DNA from 3 places in the Kitasatospora sp. NPDC023385 genome. Region 1 is predicted to be linked to each of the others. Evidence: riboswitches for the same ligand, from Rfam matches in the RefSeq annotation. Region 1 holds a riboswitch; each other region holds the start of a gene.
The links. Region 1 has a riboswitch for cobalamin ahead of nicT (Nickel transporter NicT). Riboswitches for the same ligand answer to the same signal wherever they lie in the genome.
Positions count from the first base shown of each region.

Region 1 (5,456 bases):
GCCGCCGGGCAGCCGGAGCAGGTGGAGGGCGGGGCCGAGGGCGGCCACCGCGACGGTGAGGCCGGGGAGTTCGGCGGTGGTGGCGGTGAGCCAGTCGACGGCCGGGCGTTCGGCGTGCGGCTCGGTGCGGGCGAGGACTTCGGCGGTGTACCGCAGGGCGTCGTTGGGGTGGTCGTCAGTGAGGGCGTGGAAGCCGCGCGGGGTGTGGTCGTCGGGCTGGAACGGGTAGCGGCGCAGACTGACCTCGGTGCCGTCGCTCTTGCCCTCGACGTCGTACGCGGTGGGCCCGGCACTGTCCCCGGGGTCGGGCGCGGGCTTGGGGTAGGGCGGGAGGACGGCTTCGTGGGCGGGTTCGTCGAGGCCGTCGAGGAACGAGTAGAGCAACGGGCGCAGCAGTCGGGCTGATTCGCCGCGGTGGGCGAGCGAGCGGTCGGTGATGCCGGTCAGGTCGGCCTGGTCGGAGGGATCCCGGGCGAGGGCCTGTTCGAGCTGGGCGGCGAGGTCGCCGTCGGGGTCGAGGACGGGGGCGGCCTGCCCGAAGGCGTAGCTGGGGGAGCGCGGGTCGAGTTCGGCGGCGCCGGTGGCGACGAGCACGGTGGGCCGTTCCAGGGCGGCGCTGTAGACGGAGACCGAGCCGTGGTCGCCGATCACGCAGTCGGCGGCGACCAGGGCGGCCTGCCAGCCCCGGTGGGGCGGGACCAGGCGCAGGCCCATCCGGCGGGCGTCGTCGAGCAGGGCTTCGGGGTCGTGCCGGCTCCAGATGTTGGGGTGCAGGACGACGGCGACGGTGTACTCGTCGGCGGGCAGGCGGCGGACCAGGCGCTGGGGCAGGTCGGGGCGGCGGCCGAGTAACGAGTGCTTGCTCCAGGTGGAGTTGACGACGACGAGGCGGCGGCCGTCGACGGCGCCGAGCGCGGCACGGTAGGCGTCGCGGGAGCGCCGGCTGCGCAGCATCCGGTCGAAGCACGGGTCGCCGACGACCTGGGCGACGTCCAGGGCCTCGGGGCAGGAGGTCCGCAGGCGGTCCAGCTGTTCGGGGTGGGAGAGGCCGAGGACGTCGACGAACACCCTTCCGCGGTGGGTGAGTTCGTTGCGGGAGAGGCCGGCGGCGCTGGTCGTGTCGCCGGTGGACTCGGTCACCAGGCGGTTGTAGCCGGCGCCGTGCGGGAGGACGACGAGGCGGGCGTCCAGGCGGTGCATGGAGGAGTGGACGGCGCAGGCGACGGCCAGGTCGAAGTGGTGCCGGACGGCGTCCTCCCAGTCCAGCACGGTGAAGCCGGGCAGGCCGCGCAGGTATTCGTCCAGGGCGCGGTCGGCGAAGGCGGAGCCGGGGTTGACGGTGAAGTACCGGGCGATGCCGTCCGGTTTCAGCAGGGTGAGGACGTCCAGGACGCGGGTGGCCGAGGTGAGGGTACGGGCGACCGCCAGCACGTGGGCCTTGACCGGGAGGGTGTTCCACCGGTCGGCGGGCCAGGCGTGGGGGTGGGACGGCACACCATGATCGTACTCATCCGGGCCGCCGTGGGTGCGGTTTCCCGAGTGTCGGTCAGCCCGCTGCCGCGCTCGGCTCGTGGTGCTCGGCGGCGGCGCATTCGTCGAGCAGGGGGCGCATGCTCTCGTCCACGAGCTGGTAGCGCACCACACGTCCGTCCTTGTCGCCGCTGACCACGCCCGCCGTGCGGAGCAGCCGCAGGGCCTGGGAGACGGCGGGGTCGCGCATGCCGGTGGCGACCGCGAGGTCGGTGACGGCGAGCGGGCCGGCCCGGTGGAGGGCGAGCAGCAGGGCGAGCCGCCCCGGGTCGGCGAGCAGGGAGAAGCGCTCGGACCAGGACCGGACGTGCGCGGTGTCGCCGATGGCGGCGATGGCCTCGCAGACCCGGTGCCCGTCGATGGTGCGGTGGCCCGCGCGGTCGGCCGGTACGAGATGCATGCGGACATTCTTGCAGGCGGGTGCCTGTGATCCTGGACACCTGCGCAGGTGCGCAGCCTTGCATGGGTAGGGGCGCGGCCCCTACGGTGTTCCCCGCCGTGGTGCTCGGGAAGACCGGTGACGGACCCTCAGGGGGCCGGAGTCCGGAGCGGCCCTCGCCACTGTGATCGGGTCATTCCTTCGTCCTCGACGGAATGCCGTCCGTGTCCACGATGCCACTGGGTGCCTCGCGCGCCTGGGAAGGCGGACCCGGACGTCCCGTAAGCCAGGAGACCGGCCACGGCACTTCACGAACTGTTTCCACGAGGTGTTGGAGCGTGATCCGGAGATGACCCTGCCCGAAATCGCCGCCGCGGATGCGAAGGCGGTGCCCTCGGTGCTGCCCACCTTCCGGTGGCGGCGCGAGGACACCGTACGCACGGCCGGGCTGATGGGGGTGATCCTGGCCATGCACGTGGTGGCCTTCGGGACGCTCGTCTTCCTGGTCGCACCCGAGCGGTACGCGGTCGGTACCCAGGTCTTCGGGGTGGGCCTGGGTATCACCGCGTACACCCTCGGCATGCGGCACGCCTTCGACGCCGACCACATCGCGGTGATCGACAACACCACCCGCAAGCTGATGGCGGACGGCAAGCGGCCGGTCTCGGTCGGCTTCTGGTTCGCGCTCGGGCACTCCTCGATGGTGGTGGTGATGGCCGCGCTGGTGGCGGGCGGCGCGCAGCTGGCGAACACGCTGATGGACGACGAGTCGGCGACCCACAAGTGGCTCGGCGTGGTCGGGACGACCACCTCCGGGGTGTTCCTCTACCTGATCGGCGCGCTCAACCTGGCGGCGCTGCTCGGCATCGTGAAGGTGTTCCGGTCGATGCGGGCCGGGCAGTACGACGAGGCGGAGCTGGAGGCGCACCTCGACTCGCGCGGCTTCATGGCCCGGGTGCTGAACCGGGCGACCCGCTCGATCACCCGGCCCGGGCAGATGTTCCCGGTGGGCATGGTGCTCGGCCTGGGCTTCGACACCGCGACCGAGGTCACCCTGATGGTGATGGCCGGCTCCGGTGCGGCCTCCGGGCTGCCCTGGTACGCGATCGTCTGCCTGCCGCTGCTGTTCGCGGCCGGGATGAGCCTGTTCGACACGCTGGACGGGACCTTCATGAACTTCGCGTACCAGTGGGCCTTCGCCAACCCGGTGCGCAAGGTGTACTACAACCTGACCATCACCGGGCTGTCGATCGCGGTGGCCTTCGTCATCGGCACCATCGAGCTGGTCGGGGTGCTGCACGAGAAGCTCGACCTGACCGACCCGGTGACCGGCTGGATCGCGGAGATCTCGTTGGACAACGTCGGCTACGCGATCGCCGGGCTGTTCGTCGTGGTCTGGGCGGCGGCGATCGCGTACTGGAAGCTCGCCCGGGTCGAGAAGCGCTGGACGCCCCACGAGTCGTGAGGGCGCTCCGGATCGGGGGTGCTCGGCGGGCGGTTTGGGGTGGGGGTTCGTAGGCTCGACGCATGGCGGATGCGTACGCGGGTCGGCGGGAGCGGGTGAGGGAGCACTGCGGTGCGGCCGGGGCCGATGCGGCGCTGATCACCCGGGCGGCGAACGTGCGGTACCTGACGGGCTGCGCGCCCTGCGGGGCGACGCTGCTGCTGACCAGGGAGCGGGCGCTGCTCGCGCTGCCCGACGACCTGCCGCCGGACGACTCCGGGGAGCACCTGATCGACCCGGACGTCACGCAGCTGCCGGTCGCGGCGGGCGCGGACACCGCGCTGGCCGCCGCGGCCGCCGCCGCCGGCTTCGGGGTGGCGCGCCTGGCGGTGGAGGAGCACGACCTGACCGTCAGCCGGCACCGGGCGGTGGCGGGCATGGCCGAGCGGGCCCGGCTGGCCGACCTCGGCCAGGTGGTCGAGCGGCTGCGGGTGGTCAAGGACGAGCACGAGATCGCGGACCTGCGGATCGCCGCCGAGATCGCCGACCAGGCGCTCGGCGAACTGCTGGAGTCGATCCTGGTCGGCCGAACCGAACGGCACCTGGCGATGGAGCTGGAGCGCCGGATGATCGACCACGGCGCCGACCGGGCCGCCTTCCCGGTGTCGGTCGGCGCCGGCAGCCACTCCGGCCAGGCCGCGCACCAGCCGACCGACCGGCGAGTGGAGGAGGGGGACTTCCTGACCGTGGTGATGGGCGCCCAGTACCGCGGCTACGGCGTCTCCACCGCCCGGACCTTCGTGATCGGCGCGGCCCCCGCACCCTGGCAGGTGGACCTGCACCGGCTGGTCTTCCGCGCCCAGCGGGCCGGCCGGGAGGCGCTCGGTCCCGGCGTGGAGCAGTGCGTACCCGACCGGGCCGTCCGGCAGGTCCTGGAGGCCGCGGGCCACACCGAGGCCTCCCCGCACCCGGTGGGCCACGGCATCGGGCTGGAGATCCGGGAGGCGCCGCGCCTCGGTCCGTCGGACATGGGTAAACTGGACAGCCGCGTGCCGGTCACCGTCGGCCCAGGAGTCCACCTCCCGGGCAGGGGCGGTGTCCGGATCGAGGACACGCTCGTCGTCCGCCCTCTGGAAGAGGGCGGTCCCGAGCTGCTCACCATCACCACCAAGGAGCTCCTCGCCCTGTGACCGCGGCCGCCAGACGGCCGTCGGCGGCAGGACGCGACCCCTTGGTTCCTTGACAGCTATATCCAGGAGTAAGTGCGCCCGTGGCTTCCACGAACGATCTCAAGAACGGCATGGTCCTCAAGCTGGAGGGCGGCAAGCTCTGGTCCGTGGTCGAGTTCCAGCACGTGAAGCCCGGCAAGGGCCCGGCCTTCGTGCGGACCAAGCTCAAGGAGGTCCTGTCCGGCAAGGTCGTCGACAAGACCTTCAACGCGGGCACCAAGGTCGAGACCGCCAACGTCGACAAGCGGGGCATGCAGTTCTCGTACAAGGACGGCGAGAACTTCGTGTTCATGGACATGGACACCTACGACCAGCTGACCATCGAGCCGGCCGTCGTCGGCGACGCCGCCAAGTACCTGCTGGAGGGCTTCGAGGCCGTCGTCGCCACCAACGAGGGCGCGGTGCTGTACATCGAGCTCCCGGCCGCGGTCGAGCTGACCATCGCCGAGACCGAGCCGGGCGTCCAGGGCGACCGCTCGACCGGTGGCACCAAGCCGGCCACCCTGGAGACCGGCGCCGAGATCCAGGTGCCGCTCTTCGTCACCACCGGTGAGAAGGTCAAGGTCGACACCCGCGACGGCAGCTACCTCGGCCGGGTGAAGTAAGTCCGTGTCGGCCGCACGCAGCAAGGCCCGTACCAGGGCCTTCCAGATCCTCTTCGAGGCCGACCACCGCGGGGTCGACCCGCAGCGGGTCCTCGCGGACTGGGTGGCCCGCGCCCGGGAGCCGAAGCCCGACGAGGGCACCCCGCAGGTCGGCGAGTACACGATGGAGCTGATCGAGGGGTACGTCCAGCACGCCCGTCGCATCGACGACCTGATCTCGCAGTACGCGGTGGGTTGGACGCTCGACCGGATGCCGATCGTGGACCGCA
Region 1 covers NZ_JBVOOL010000014.1:106,324-111,779, reverse strand. Annotated here, with positions in the region: gene AC0B61_RS22530 (hypothetical protein) at 1-1,494, opposite strand, end outside; gene AC0B61_RS22525 (ArsR/SmtB family transcription factor) at 1,547-1,930, opposite strand; cobalamin riboswitch at 2,013-2,226, shown strand; gene nicT (Nickel transporter NicT) at 2,259-3,374, shown strand; gene AC0B61_RS22515 (M24 family metallopeptidase) at 3,437-4,543, shown strand; gene efp (elongation factor P) at 4,624-5,187, shown strand; gene nusB (transcription antitermination factor NusB) at 5,192-5,456, shown strand, end outside.

Region 2 (5,456 bases), on a different contig from region 1:
GAGTGCCGAGCGCTGCGATGCGCTCCCGGACCCGGGCTCAGAGGAGGGGCGTGAGCCAGCGGCGGAGGAGCTCGGTGTAGTGGTCGGGAGCGGTGTTCCAGAGGGTGCCGTGGTCGGCGCCGGGGAACGGCTGGAGGCTGACCAGGTCGGGGCGGGCCGCCGCCAGGTGCTCGGCGGCGCCGAACGGGGCGAGCCGGTCGTCCGGGCTGTGCAGGAGGAAGGTCGGGACGCGCAGGTCGGTGCCCTCCGCGATGCGGCCGAAGTCGGCGACGTCGGTGCTGGTGCTGGTGCCGGTGCGGGCCTGCGCGGCGTGGGCGCCGGCTTCGGTGGCGCCACGGGCAGCAGGCCGCTGGACGCCACCACGGCCGGCCGTGGCCTGGAGGTCGAGGACGGGCGAGTCGAGGATCAGGCCCCGGACGGCGTGCGACCAGGCGGAACGGGCCGCGGTCTGCAGGACCATGGTGGCGCCGGTGGACCAGCCGTAGAGGATCACCCGGCCCGCGCCGTTCTCCAGCGCCAGCCGGAGCGCCGCCTCGACGTCGCGCCACTCGGTATCGCCGACGTGGACGGGACCGGAGCCGGAGCCGGAGCCGGGGCGGTTCGGGGCGGCGGGGGCGCCCTCGTCGCCGCGGTAGGTGACCACGAGCGCGGGCAGGCCGAGGCGGTCGAGGACGGGAAGGACCGGCAGGGCCTGCCCGCGGTCGGCCCCGGCCCCGTGCACGAGGATCACCCAGGTGCCGCGCTTGCCGTCGAGGTACCAGGCGGGAAGGGCGCCGAGTTCGCCGTCGGCGGCCACCTCGGTGTACGCGAGGCCGAACGCCCGGACGGGGTCGCCGAGGTGGACGCGCGGAGTGAAGCGGACCACGGTGCCGGGCGCCAGGGTGCCCTGGTCCGCGCGGACGAGCCGGCGGGTGACGCCCCGCTCGTCGCTGTGCAGGACCTCCCCGACGACCGCGTGCCCGCCGTCGTCCCACTCGACCGCCCAGCGGCCGGGGCGCAGGCTCTCGGGGCCGCCGGTGAAGGTGACCCGGCCAGGGCCGACGCTCCGGACCACGACCGGGCCGGACTCCCGGACGGCGGTCGCCGGGTGGACCATCCGCTCGGAGGCCCGGCGGCCGATCACCAGGAAGGCGACCCCGGCCCCGGCCCCGACGGCGGCGGCGGCCGCCACGACGGCGGCGGTTCCCCAGCGCATAACGTTCCCCGCTCTGTTGGTCACGGACCGGACGGTGTTCGTGCACCAGTTCACCGGCGCCCCGACCGCCCGGCCAGCGGATTGGGCCGTCCGGGTCACGAATCGGGGCGGGAGCGCGGCGCCGGGACGCGGCGGCAGCGGCGGCGTCAGGACCCGGCGGCGTCGAGGAGCTGCCAGAAGCGGGGGGTGACGGCGTCGGCGGTCGGGGGCGGGGTGGCGCGGGTGGTGGCGCCCCAGTGGGTGGGGATCTGGTGTTCCTGCTGGAGGGCGGTGAGGGCGGCGGCGAGGACGTCGGAGGGAGCCGGGACGATGCGGGCGAGGGCGCGGAGGTGGGGCTGCCAGCGGCCGGCGGCGCACTGGCGCAGGAGGCGGTCGAGGGCGTCCCGGCGCCCGGTGGCCTCGACGAGTTCGGGCAGGCTGAGGCCGAGGACGTCGGCGAGGGCGCGGGTCTGTTCCTCGTCGCCCTCCCACTGGCCCGTCAGTTCGGCCTGCCGGTAGGCGGACAGGGCGGTGCCGGTGCGTTCGGCGACGGCCGCCTGGCCGAGCTCGCGGGCGAGGCGGTGGTCGCGCAGGCCGGTCGGGCGGGTGTCCATCAGCTGGGCGGCGGGGCACCAGAGGGCGCGGGCGAGGGCGATGAACTCCGCTTCGTCCGGGCGCAGCCAGCCGCTCTCCCAGGCGAGGACGTGGGCGGGCAGCAGCCGGACGCCGTGGGCGGCCATGCCCTCGGCGACCTGCTCGGCGGTCAGGCCGAGGCCGGCCCGATGGGCGCGGGCGGCCGCGGGCGAGAACGGCACCGGGGGCGGGGTGGCGGGGGGCTTTCTGCGACGCATGCCCCCGAACGTAGGGGCGGATCGCGGGGCGGCCCCAGCAACCGAACCCACGAAGCGGCCCGTACCGCAGGCGCGCCGCGCTGGGTGATCCCACAGGACGTCAGCCGGTCCGCCCGTGTGACCAACCCCTCCGTGACCTCGGTTGACTCCCGCTTCGGCCGCGTGATGGGATCCTGAGGCCAATCGGAGGCATGGAGAGGAAGCCGGTGCGAGTCCGGCGCGGTCCCGCCACTGTCACCGGGGAGCACGCTCGGAAGTATCGCCACGGCGGACCGTCAGAAGCCGCTGGAAGGCCCCGGGAGTGCGTTCGACCCGGAAGCCAGGAGACTCTCGCCCCCGCTACGTCGATCCAGGGCGCGGACCCTGAGTGAGGACACGCACGCGATGCAGGCTGCCCCGCCCCGTCGGCCTCCCGGCCGTCTTCCGCAGTGCTGTCCCCCGCCGGGTTGTTCCCCGTCGAGCTGTCTTCCGTCGTGCGGCCGATAGCCGTGCCGGCGCCGACCGCGCCCGGTCCGGCGGGCCGCCCCCTAACCCGCGCCGCCGCGTTCGCGCTGGGCGCCGTCGCGGGCTACGCCGCCGACGCCCGCTTCGCCGATCCCCGCCGGGGCCACCCGGTGGCCGTCTTCGGCGGCGCCGCGACCCGGCTGGAGCGCCGGCTGTGGCGCGACGACCGTGCGGTCGGCGCCGGGTACACGGCGCTGTGCGCGGGCGCGGTCGCGGCGGGCGCGCTCGCCCTGGACCGTACGGTGGGCCGGCGCCCGCTGGGCCGGGCGGCGCTGGCGGCGGCCGCGACGTGGACGGTGCTCGGCGGCACCTCGCTGACCCGGGAGGCGCGCACCATCGGCCGCGCCCTGAAGGACGGGGACCTGCCGGCCGCGCGGGAGCGGCTGCCGCACCTGTGCGGGCGCGACCCGAGCGCGCTGGACGAGCAGCAGATCGCCCGGGCGGTGGTCGAGTCGGTGGCCGAGAACACCGCCGACGCCGTGGTGAACGCGCTGACCTGGGGCGCCCTCGCGGGCACACCCGGGCTGCTGGCCTTCCGCGCCGTGAACACCCTGGACGCCATGGTGGGCCACCGTTCGCCGCGCTACGCCCGGTTCGGCTGGGCGTCGGCCCGGCTGGACGACCTGGCGGGGTGGCCGGGCGCCCGGCTGACGGCGCTGCTGACGGTGGCCGCCGCCCCGCAGCCCCGTACCGCGTGGCGCGTCTGGCGGCGCGACGGCTCCTCGCACCCGAGCCCGAACGCGGGCCAGGCCGAGTCGGCGTTCGCGGGCGCCGTGGGCGTACGGCTGGGCGGCACCCTGCGGTACGGCACGGTGGGCTCCCCGGGCGACGGCGGGGGGAGGGTGGAGCACCGGCCGGTCCTGGGCGCGGAGCTGCGGCCGGTGACGGTGGACGACATCGAGCGGGCCTGCGTGCTCTCTCGGCGGGTGGGCGTGCTGGCACTGGGTACGACGGTCGCGGGGCATCTGGCGATCAGGGCGTTGGGCACGAGCAGGAGGAGGGGAAGGGCATGAGCAACGCGCTGCTGGTCGCCGGGACGACCTCGGACGCGGGCAAGAGCGTGGTGACGGCCGGCATCTGCCGCTGGCTGGTCCGCCAGGGGGTGCGGGTCGCGCCGTTCAAGGCGCAGAACATGTCGCTGAACTCCTTCGTCACCGCCGACGGCGCCGAGATCGGCCGCGCCCAGGCGATGCAGGCGCAGGCCGCCCGGGTGGAGCCGGAGGCGGCGATGAACCCGGTGCTGCTCAAGCCCGGCGCGGACGGCCGCAGCCAGGTGGTGCTGCTGGGCAGGCCGGTCGCCGAGGTGGGCGCGCTGGACTACCGCGAGCGCAAGCCCGTGCTGCTGGAGCGCGCCCTGGAGTGCCTGGCCGACCTGCGCCGGCGCTACGACGTGGTCGTCTGCGAGGGCGCCGGCTCGCCCGCCGAGATCAACCTGCGCGACCGTGACATCGCCAACATGGGACTGGCCACGGCTGCCGGGCTGCCGGTGGTGGTGGTCGGGGACATCGACCGCGGCGGCGTGTTCGCGGCGATGTACGGGACGCTGGCGCTGCTGTCCGCGCAGGACCAGCGGCACGTGGCGGGCTGGTTCGTCAACAAGTTCCGCGGCGACGCCCGGCTGCTCGCGCCCGGGCTGGAGATGCTGCACGAGCTGACCGGCCGTCCGGTGCTGGGCACCCTGCCGATGCTGCCCGGGCTGTGGCTGGACGCCGAGGACTCGCTGGACCTGTCGACGGTCGTGGACCGGGTCGACGCCCGCGGGCCGCTCGGCGCGGACGTGCTGCGGGTGGCCGTGGTGCGCTTCCCCCGGCTGTCCAACTTCACCGACCTGGACGCGCTCGCCCAGGAGCCCGGTGTGCTGGTGCGCTGGGCCACCAGGCCGGAGGAACTGGCCGACGCCGACCTGGTGGTGCTGCCCGGCACCCGAGCCACCGTCGCCGACCTCGCCTGGCTGCGCGAACGCGGCCTGGAGCCGGCGCTGAAGGCGCGCGCGGCGGCCGGGCTGCCGGTCCTCGGGGTGTGCGGCGGCTACCAGATGCTGGCGGGCGGGATCGTCGACGAGGTGGAGTCCAGGGCGGGCGCCGTCGACGGGCTCGGCCTGCTGCCGACGTCCGTGCGGTTCGGCGCCGAGAAGGTGCTGGCGCGGCCGGTCGGCCGGGCGTTCGGGCAGCGGGTCGAGGGGTACGAGATCCACCACGGCGTCGTCGCCGTCGAGGGCGGCGAGCCGTTCGTCACCGATGACCGGGGGCAGGCCCTGGACGGCTGCCGGGTGGGCTCGGTCTGGGGCACGACCTGGCACGGCGCGCTGGAGAACGACGGCTTCCGCCGTGAACTCCTGCGCGAGGTCGCCGCGGCGGCGGGCCGGGCGTTCGTCCCGGCGCCGGACCTCTGCTTCGCCGCGGCGCGCGAGGCCCGGCTGGACCGGCTCGGCGACCTGATCGAGGAACACGCGGACACCGACGCGCTGTGGAAGCTGATCGAGGGCGGGGTGCCGGCGGCCGGATCGCTGCCGTTCCTGCCGCCCGGGGCACCTGAGGAGGCCGGCAAGGCATGAGTGACGTCCGCTATCCGTTCACCGCGATCGTCGGCATGGCCGACCTGCGGCTCGGTCTGCTGCTGAACGCGGTCTCCCCCGCCGTCGGCGGCGTGCTGGTGCGCGGCGAGAAGGGCACCGCGAAGTCAACCATGGTGCGCGCGCTCGCCGGGCTGCTGCCGTCCATCGCCGTCGTGGACGACTGCCGCTTCGCCTGCGACCCGGCCGCGCCCGACCCGCACTGCCCCGACGGGCCGCACGGCGACCCCGGCGGCGCTGAGGGCGCCGGCAGCGCTGCACACCCCGGCGGTCAGGCAGGCCCCGCCAGCCATGAACGCCCGTCCCAACTGGTCGAGTTGCCGGTCGGCGTGGCCGAGGACCGGATCGTCGGCTC
Region 2 covers NZ_JBVOOL010000007.1:253,930-259,385, reverse strand. Annotated here, with positions in the region: gene AC0B61_RS14440 (alpha/beta hydrolase) at 38-1,219, opposite strand; gene AC0B61_RS14435 (helix-turn-helix domain-containing protein) at 1,342-2,025, opposite strand; cobalamin riboswitch at 2,222-2,355, shown strand; gene AC0B61_RS14430 (cobalamin biosynthesis protein) at 2,514-3,542, shown strand; gene AC0B61_RS14425 (cobyric acid synthase) at 3,539-5,083, shown strand; gene AC0B61_RS14420 (putative cobaltochelatase) at 5,080-5,456, shown strand, end outside.
Region 2: linked by a shared signal. The riboswitch ahead of AC0B61_RS14430 (cobalamin biosynthesis protein) and the one ahead of nicT (Nickel transporter NicT) in region 1 are both predicted to bind cobalamin.

Region 3 (5,456 bases), on a different contig from region 1:
AGGGCCTCGGCTACCCCGTCGCCCTGCGCTTCGCCCACGAGATGAACGGCTACTGGTACCCGTGGGCCGAGCAGGCCAACGGCAACAGGAAGGGCCAGTACGTCCAGGCCTGGAAGCACGTGCACGACCTCTTCAAGCAGGTCGGCGCCACCCGGGTCACCTGGGTGTGGAGCCCCAACGTCGACTACGAGAACGCCACCAGCCTCAACTCGCTCTACCCCGGCGACGACTACGTCGACTGGGTCGGCCTGTCCGGCTACTACGGCACCACCGGCGTCGAGAAGTACAAGTCGTTCGACCAGATCTTCCAGCCGACCATCGGGCAGATCCGCGGGTTCACCCGCAAGCCCGTGGTGATCACCGAGACCGGCGCCACCGACACCTCGGGGCTGAAGGCCCAGTGGATCACCGAGATGTTCGCGCAGCTCCCCCAGCACCCCGACATCATCGGCGTGATCTGGTACGAGGCCAGGAAGGAGGTCGACTGGCGGGTGGCCGGATCCGGCGCCGCCTCCGAGGCGTTCGCCGCCGGGGTCGCCGCGCCCCGCTACGACACGCCCTGGACCGTCCGCTCCGAGCCGGCCCTGACCGTCGCCCAGCCCGCCCCCGTGCCCACCCCCGACCCGCCGGCCTCCGCCAGCCCCCCGGCCACCAGCCCCAAGCCCCCGGCGAAGAAGCCGACCTCCCCCGCGACCCGGCCCCGGTCGAGTTCCACGCCCGCCGGGTGAGCGCGCCACCGCCCCGGCCCGCGTACCGGCCGACGACACCGCAGCAGGGAGGCGAGAGCTTCGTGACCCACCCCGTCATGCCCCGGACCTGGCGCCGCCGCCCCCGCCCGTGGTGGTGGCTCGCGCCGGCCGTCGCGATCGCCCTGGCCCTGTGCGCGGTCCTGCTCCCGCAGGACCCGCGGCAGCCCGCCCGGGCGACCACCGCCGTCACCCCGCTGCCCGCCGCCACCGCCGGGGAGATCTGCTCCACCGGGGAGAACCGCTACCCGTCGCAGGCCGTCGACTCCGGCCGCTACCTGATCAACCCCAACGAGTGGAACGCCACCGGCGGCCTCTGCATCAGCAGCACCGGCGCCGGCACCGACTTCCGGGTGACCCGCAGCGGCATCAGCCCCGCCAGCCTCACCGACCCGGACCGCGGCCCCGGCGCCTACCCGCACATCAGCACCCAGCTCCAGCCCGGCACCGGCCCGCTGCCCATCCCGGTCGGCAACCTGCGGTACGCGACCAGCAGCTGGCACACCACCCAGGTCGACAGCGGCGTCTACAACGTCTCGTACGACGTCTGGTACAGCAACAGCCGGACCAGCTGCTCCTTCACCGAGAGCGCCGAGCTGATGATCTGGCTGCGCGGCAACGGCAAGACCCCGTTCGGCCAACGCACCGGCGACCTGCAGGTCGGCGGCGCCTCCTACCGCGTGTACGAGGCGCCGAAGAAGAGCAGCCACACCCTGATCACCTACGAGACGGCCACCGGCACGACCTCCGTCACCGACCTCGACCTGCGGGCCTTCACCCGCGACGCCGTCCAGCGCGGCTACGTCCCCGCCGGGTCCTACCTGTGCGCCGTCCAGGCCGGGTTCGAGATCTGGGACGGCGGCGCCGGGCTCAGCAGCGACTCGTTCACGTTCCAGGCCGCCGCCGGCGCGCCCAGCGGCGCGATCACCTCGGCCCTGCCCGGCCTCTGCCTGGACAGCCGGGTGACGGGCGACCCCTCCGCGGTCGGCGCCGGCACCTGCGACGGCTCCGCCCAGCAGACCTGGACCATGGGGGACGACGGCTCGATCGGCCAGTCCGGGCGCTGCGTCGAGGACCCCGCCATCGGTTTCCCCGTCCTCACCGGCTGCACCTCGCGCCCCGACCAACGGTGGCGGGTGACCCCCACGGGGCAGCTCGTGAACCAGGACACCGGGCGCTGCGTCGAGAACCCGGCGGCCGCCGCGGGCACCGCCCCGGGCACCGCCGCAACGGGCGCGCCAGGGGCCGCCGCGGGGGCCTCCACGGCCCCCGGCACGGGCGCCCGGGCCCAGGTGTCGATGCGCCCCTGCGAGGCCCGTACGGCCCAGGAATGGCACCCCCCGACCTGAGCGGAGCACCGGCCAGGCCGGAGGGACCATGCCGCCGAGCGTGCCGCGCGACACAACATGTGGGGCTGCATCGGACTCACAGCACTACATGTATGCTCACTCCTGCTGTCGAAGCAGGGGAACCCGGTGCGAATCCGGGACTGCCCCGCAGCGGTGAGCGGGCGGCTCCACGAGCCCCACCCGCGAGTCCGAGTACCTGCCGACGGCGTGCGCCACGGCCCTCCCGCAGAGGCCGCGCCAGCACCAGCAGTACCCCCTCCGGGCCTCGCGGGCGGGCCGGGGAGACACCGTCGCGCGACGCCGCCTGCGTTCGTGCCGTGCTCCCCTGCCCCGATCGCCCGGTGCCCCGATCACGCCGCCGATCGCCGCCAGGAGAGAGCGCCTTGACCACCGCTGCCTCAGCCACCCTGCCCGCCCAGGGCTCCGGTACCGCCTTCACCGACCCGAAGGTCTCCGACCCCGGCGGCGCGCTGCTGCGGCTGCTCACCGACCGCAGCGCCGACCTCCCCGAGGTCGACCCCGGCCATGTCGCCGCCGCCGCACTGCGCGGCCGCCACGCCGGCTCGGACTTCGCCGAACTGCGCGGGCTGGCCGTCGACGCCGCCGCGTCGATGATCGCCGAGGACCCCCAGTACTCGAAGCTGGCAGCCCGCCTGCTCGCCCTCGAGATCGTCGACGAGGCGAACAGCCAGGGCTCCACGACCTTCGCCGCCTCGATCGCCGTCGGCCACACCGAGGGCCTGATCGGCGACACCACCGCGGAGTTCGTCGCCAAGCACGCCCCCGCCCTGGACGCGCTCATCGACACCGCGGGCGACGACCGCTTCGAGTACTTCGGCCTGCGCACCGTGCAGTCCCGCTACCTGCTGCGCCACCCGATCACCCGCAAGGTGATCGAGACCCCGCAGCACTTCCTGCTCCGCGTCGCCTGTGGCCTGGCGGTCGGCGACAACGAGCAGTCCGTGCGCGAAGTCGCCGAGCTGTACGGCCTGATGAGCCGCCTGGAGTACCTGACCTCCTCGCCGACGCTCTTCAACTCCGGCACCCGCCACCCCCAGATGTCGAGCTGCTACCTGCTCGACTCGCCGCTGGACAACCTGGACTCGATCTACAACCGCTACGCGCAGATCGCCCGCCTGTCCAAGCACGCCGGCGGCATCGGCCTGTCCTACTCGCGCATCCGCTCGCGCGGCAGCCTGATCCGCGGCACCAACGGCAAGTCCAACGGCATCGTGCCGTTCCTGCGCACCCTCGACTCCTCCGTCGCCGCCGTCAACCAGGGCGGCCGCCGCAAGGGCGCGGCCTGCGTCTACCTGGAGACCTGGCACGCCGACATCGAGGAGTTCCTGGAACTCCGCGACAACACCGGCGAAGAGGCCCGGCGCACCCACAACCTCAACCTGGCGCACTGGATCCCGGACGAGTTCATGCGCCGGGTCAACGCCAACGAGGACTGGTCGCTGTTCTCCCCGGCCGACGTGCCCGAACTGGTCGACCTGTGGGGCTCCGACTTCGACGAGGCCTACCGCAAGGCCGAGCTGGCCGGCAAGGCCGTGCGCACCATCCCCGCGCAGACCCTGTACGCCCGCATGATGCGCACCCTGGCGCAGACCGGCAACGGCTGGATGACCTTCAAGGACGCCTCCAACCGCGCCGCCAACCAGACCGCCCTGCCCGGCCGCACGGTGCACTCCTCCAACCTGTGCACCGAGATCCTGGAGGTCACGGACGACTCCGAGACCGCCGTCTGCAACCTCGGGTCGGTCAACCTCGGCGCCCACGTCGCCCCCGGCGCCACCGCCGACGACCTGCTGAACGCCATGGACTGGGACCGGCTGGACGCCACCGTGCGCACCGCCGTCACCTTCCTCGACCGCGTCGTGGACATCAACTTCTACCCGACGTCCGAAGCCGGCACGTCCAACTCCCGCTGGCGCCCGGTCGGCCTCGGCGTGATGGGCCTGCAGGACGTCTTCTTCAAGCTGCGCCTCGACTTCGACTCGGCCGCGGCCGAGCAGCTGTCGACGATGATCGCCGAGCGGATCATGCTCACCGCCTACGAGCGCTCCGCCGACCTGGCCGAACGGCTCGGCCGCCACGAGGCCTACGGCGAGACCCGCGCCGCCCGCGGCGAACTGCACATCGACCACTTCCCGACGGCCGCCCCGCAGTGGGCCGACCGCTGGACGGCACTGCGCGCCCGGATCGCCGAGACCGGCCTGCGCAACTCGCTGCTGCTGGCCATCGCCCCGACCGCGACCATCGCGTCCATCGCCGGCGTGTACGAGTGCATCGAGCCGCAGGTCTCCAACCTGTTCAAGCGCGAGACGCTGAGCGGCGAGTTCCTGCAGGTCAACCCGTACCTGGTGCGCGAGCTCAAGGACCTCGGCGTCTGGGACCAGCAGACCCGCGACTCGCTGCGCGACGCCAACGGCTCCGTCCAGGAGCTGAACTGGCTGCCCGCCGAGGTCCGTTCGCTCTACCGCACCGCGTGGGAGCTGCCGCAGCGCGCGCTGATCGACCTCGCCGCGGCCCGCATGCCGTACCTCGACCAGAGCCAGTCGCTGAACCTGTTCATGGCCGCGCCGACCATCGGCAAGCTCAGCTCGATGTACGCGTACGCGTGGAAGGTCGGCCTGAAGACCACCTACTACCTGCGCTCGCGCCCGGCGACCCGGATCGCCCAGGCCGCGTCCGGCACGGCCCGCACCGCCGCCCCGGTGCCGGTCGACACCCCGACCCTCACGCCGGAGGAGGAGGCCGCACTGGCCTGCTCCCTGGAGAACCCCGAGTCCTGCGAGGCCTGCCAGTGAGCACCCCCGAAGACCGCAAGATGCTGCTCGACCCCGGCTTCGAGCTGACCCTGCGCCCCATGCGGTACCCGTCGTTCTACGACCGGTACCGGGACGCCATCAAGAACACCTGGACCGTCGAGGAGGTGGACCTGCACTCCGACGTCGCCGACCTGGCGAAGCTCAGCGAGGGCGAGCGCCACCTCATCGGCCGGCTGGTCGCGTTCTTCGCCACGGGCGACTCGATCGTCGCGAACAACGTGGTGCTGAGCCTCTACAAGCACATCAACTCCCCGGAGGCGCGGCTCTACCTGTCGCGCCAGCTGTTCGAGGAGGCCGTGCACGTCCAGTTCTACCTGACGCTGCTCGACACCTACCTTCCGGACCCGGAGGACCGCAACGCGGCCTTCGCCGCGGTGGAGAACATCCCCTCCATCCACCAGAAGGCCCAGTTCTGCTTCAAGTACATGAACGCGGTCGACCACATCGACTCGCTGCAGACGAAGCAGGACAGGCGGGCGTTCCTGCTCAACCTGATCTGCTTCGCGGCGTGTGTCGAGGGCCTGTTC
Region 3 covers NZ_JBVOOL010000008.1:204,646-210,101, reverse strand. Annotated here, with positions in the region: gene AC0B61_RS15735 (glycoside hydrolase family 26 protein) at 1-728, shown strand, start outside; gene AC0B61_RS15730 (GH12 family glycosyl hydrolase domain-containing protein) at 791-2,095, shown strand; cobalamin riboswitch at 2,184-2,313, shown strand; gene AC0B61_RS15725 (ribonucleoside-diphosphate reductase subunit alpha) at 2,503-4,908, shown strand; gene AC0B61_RS15720 (ribonucleotide-diphosphate reductase subunit beta) at 4,929-5,456, shown strand, end outside.
Region 3: linked by a shared signal. The riboswitch ahead of AC0B61_RS15725 (ribonucleoside-diphosphate reductase subunit alpha) and the one ahead of nicT (Nickel transporter NicT) in region 1 are both predicted to bind cobalamin.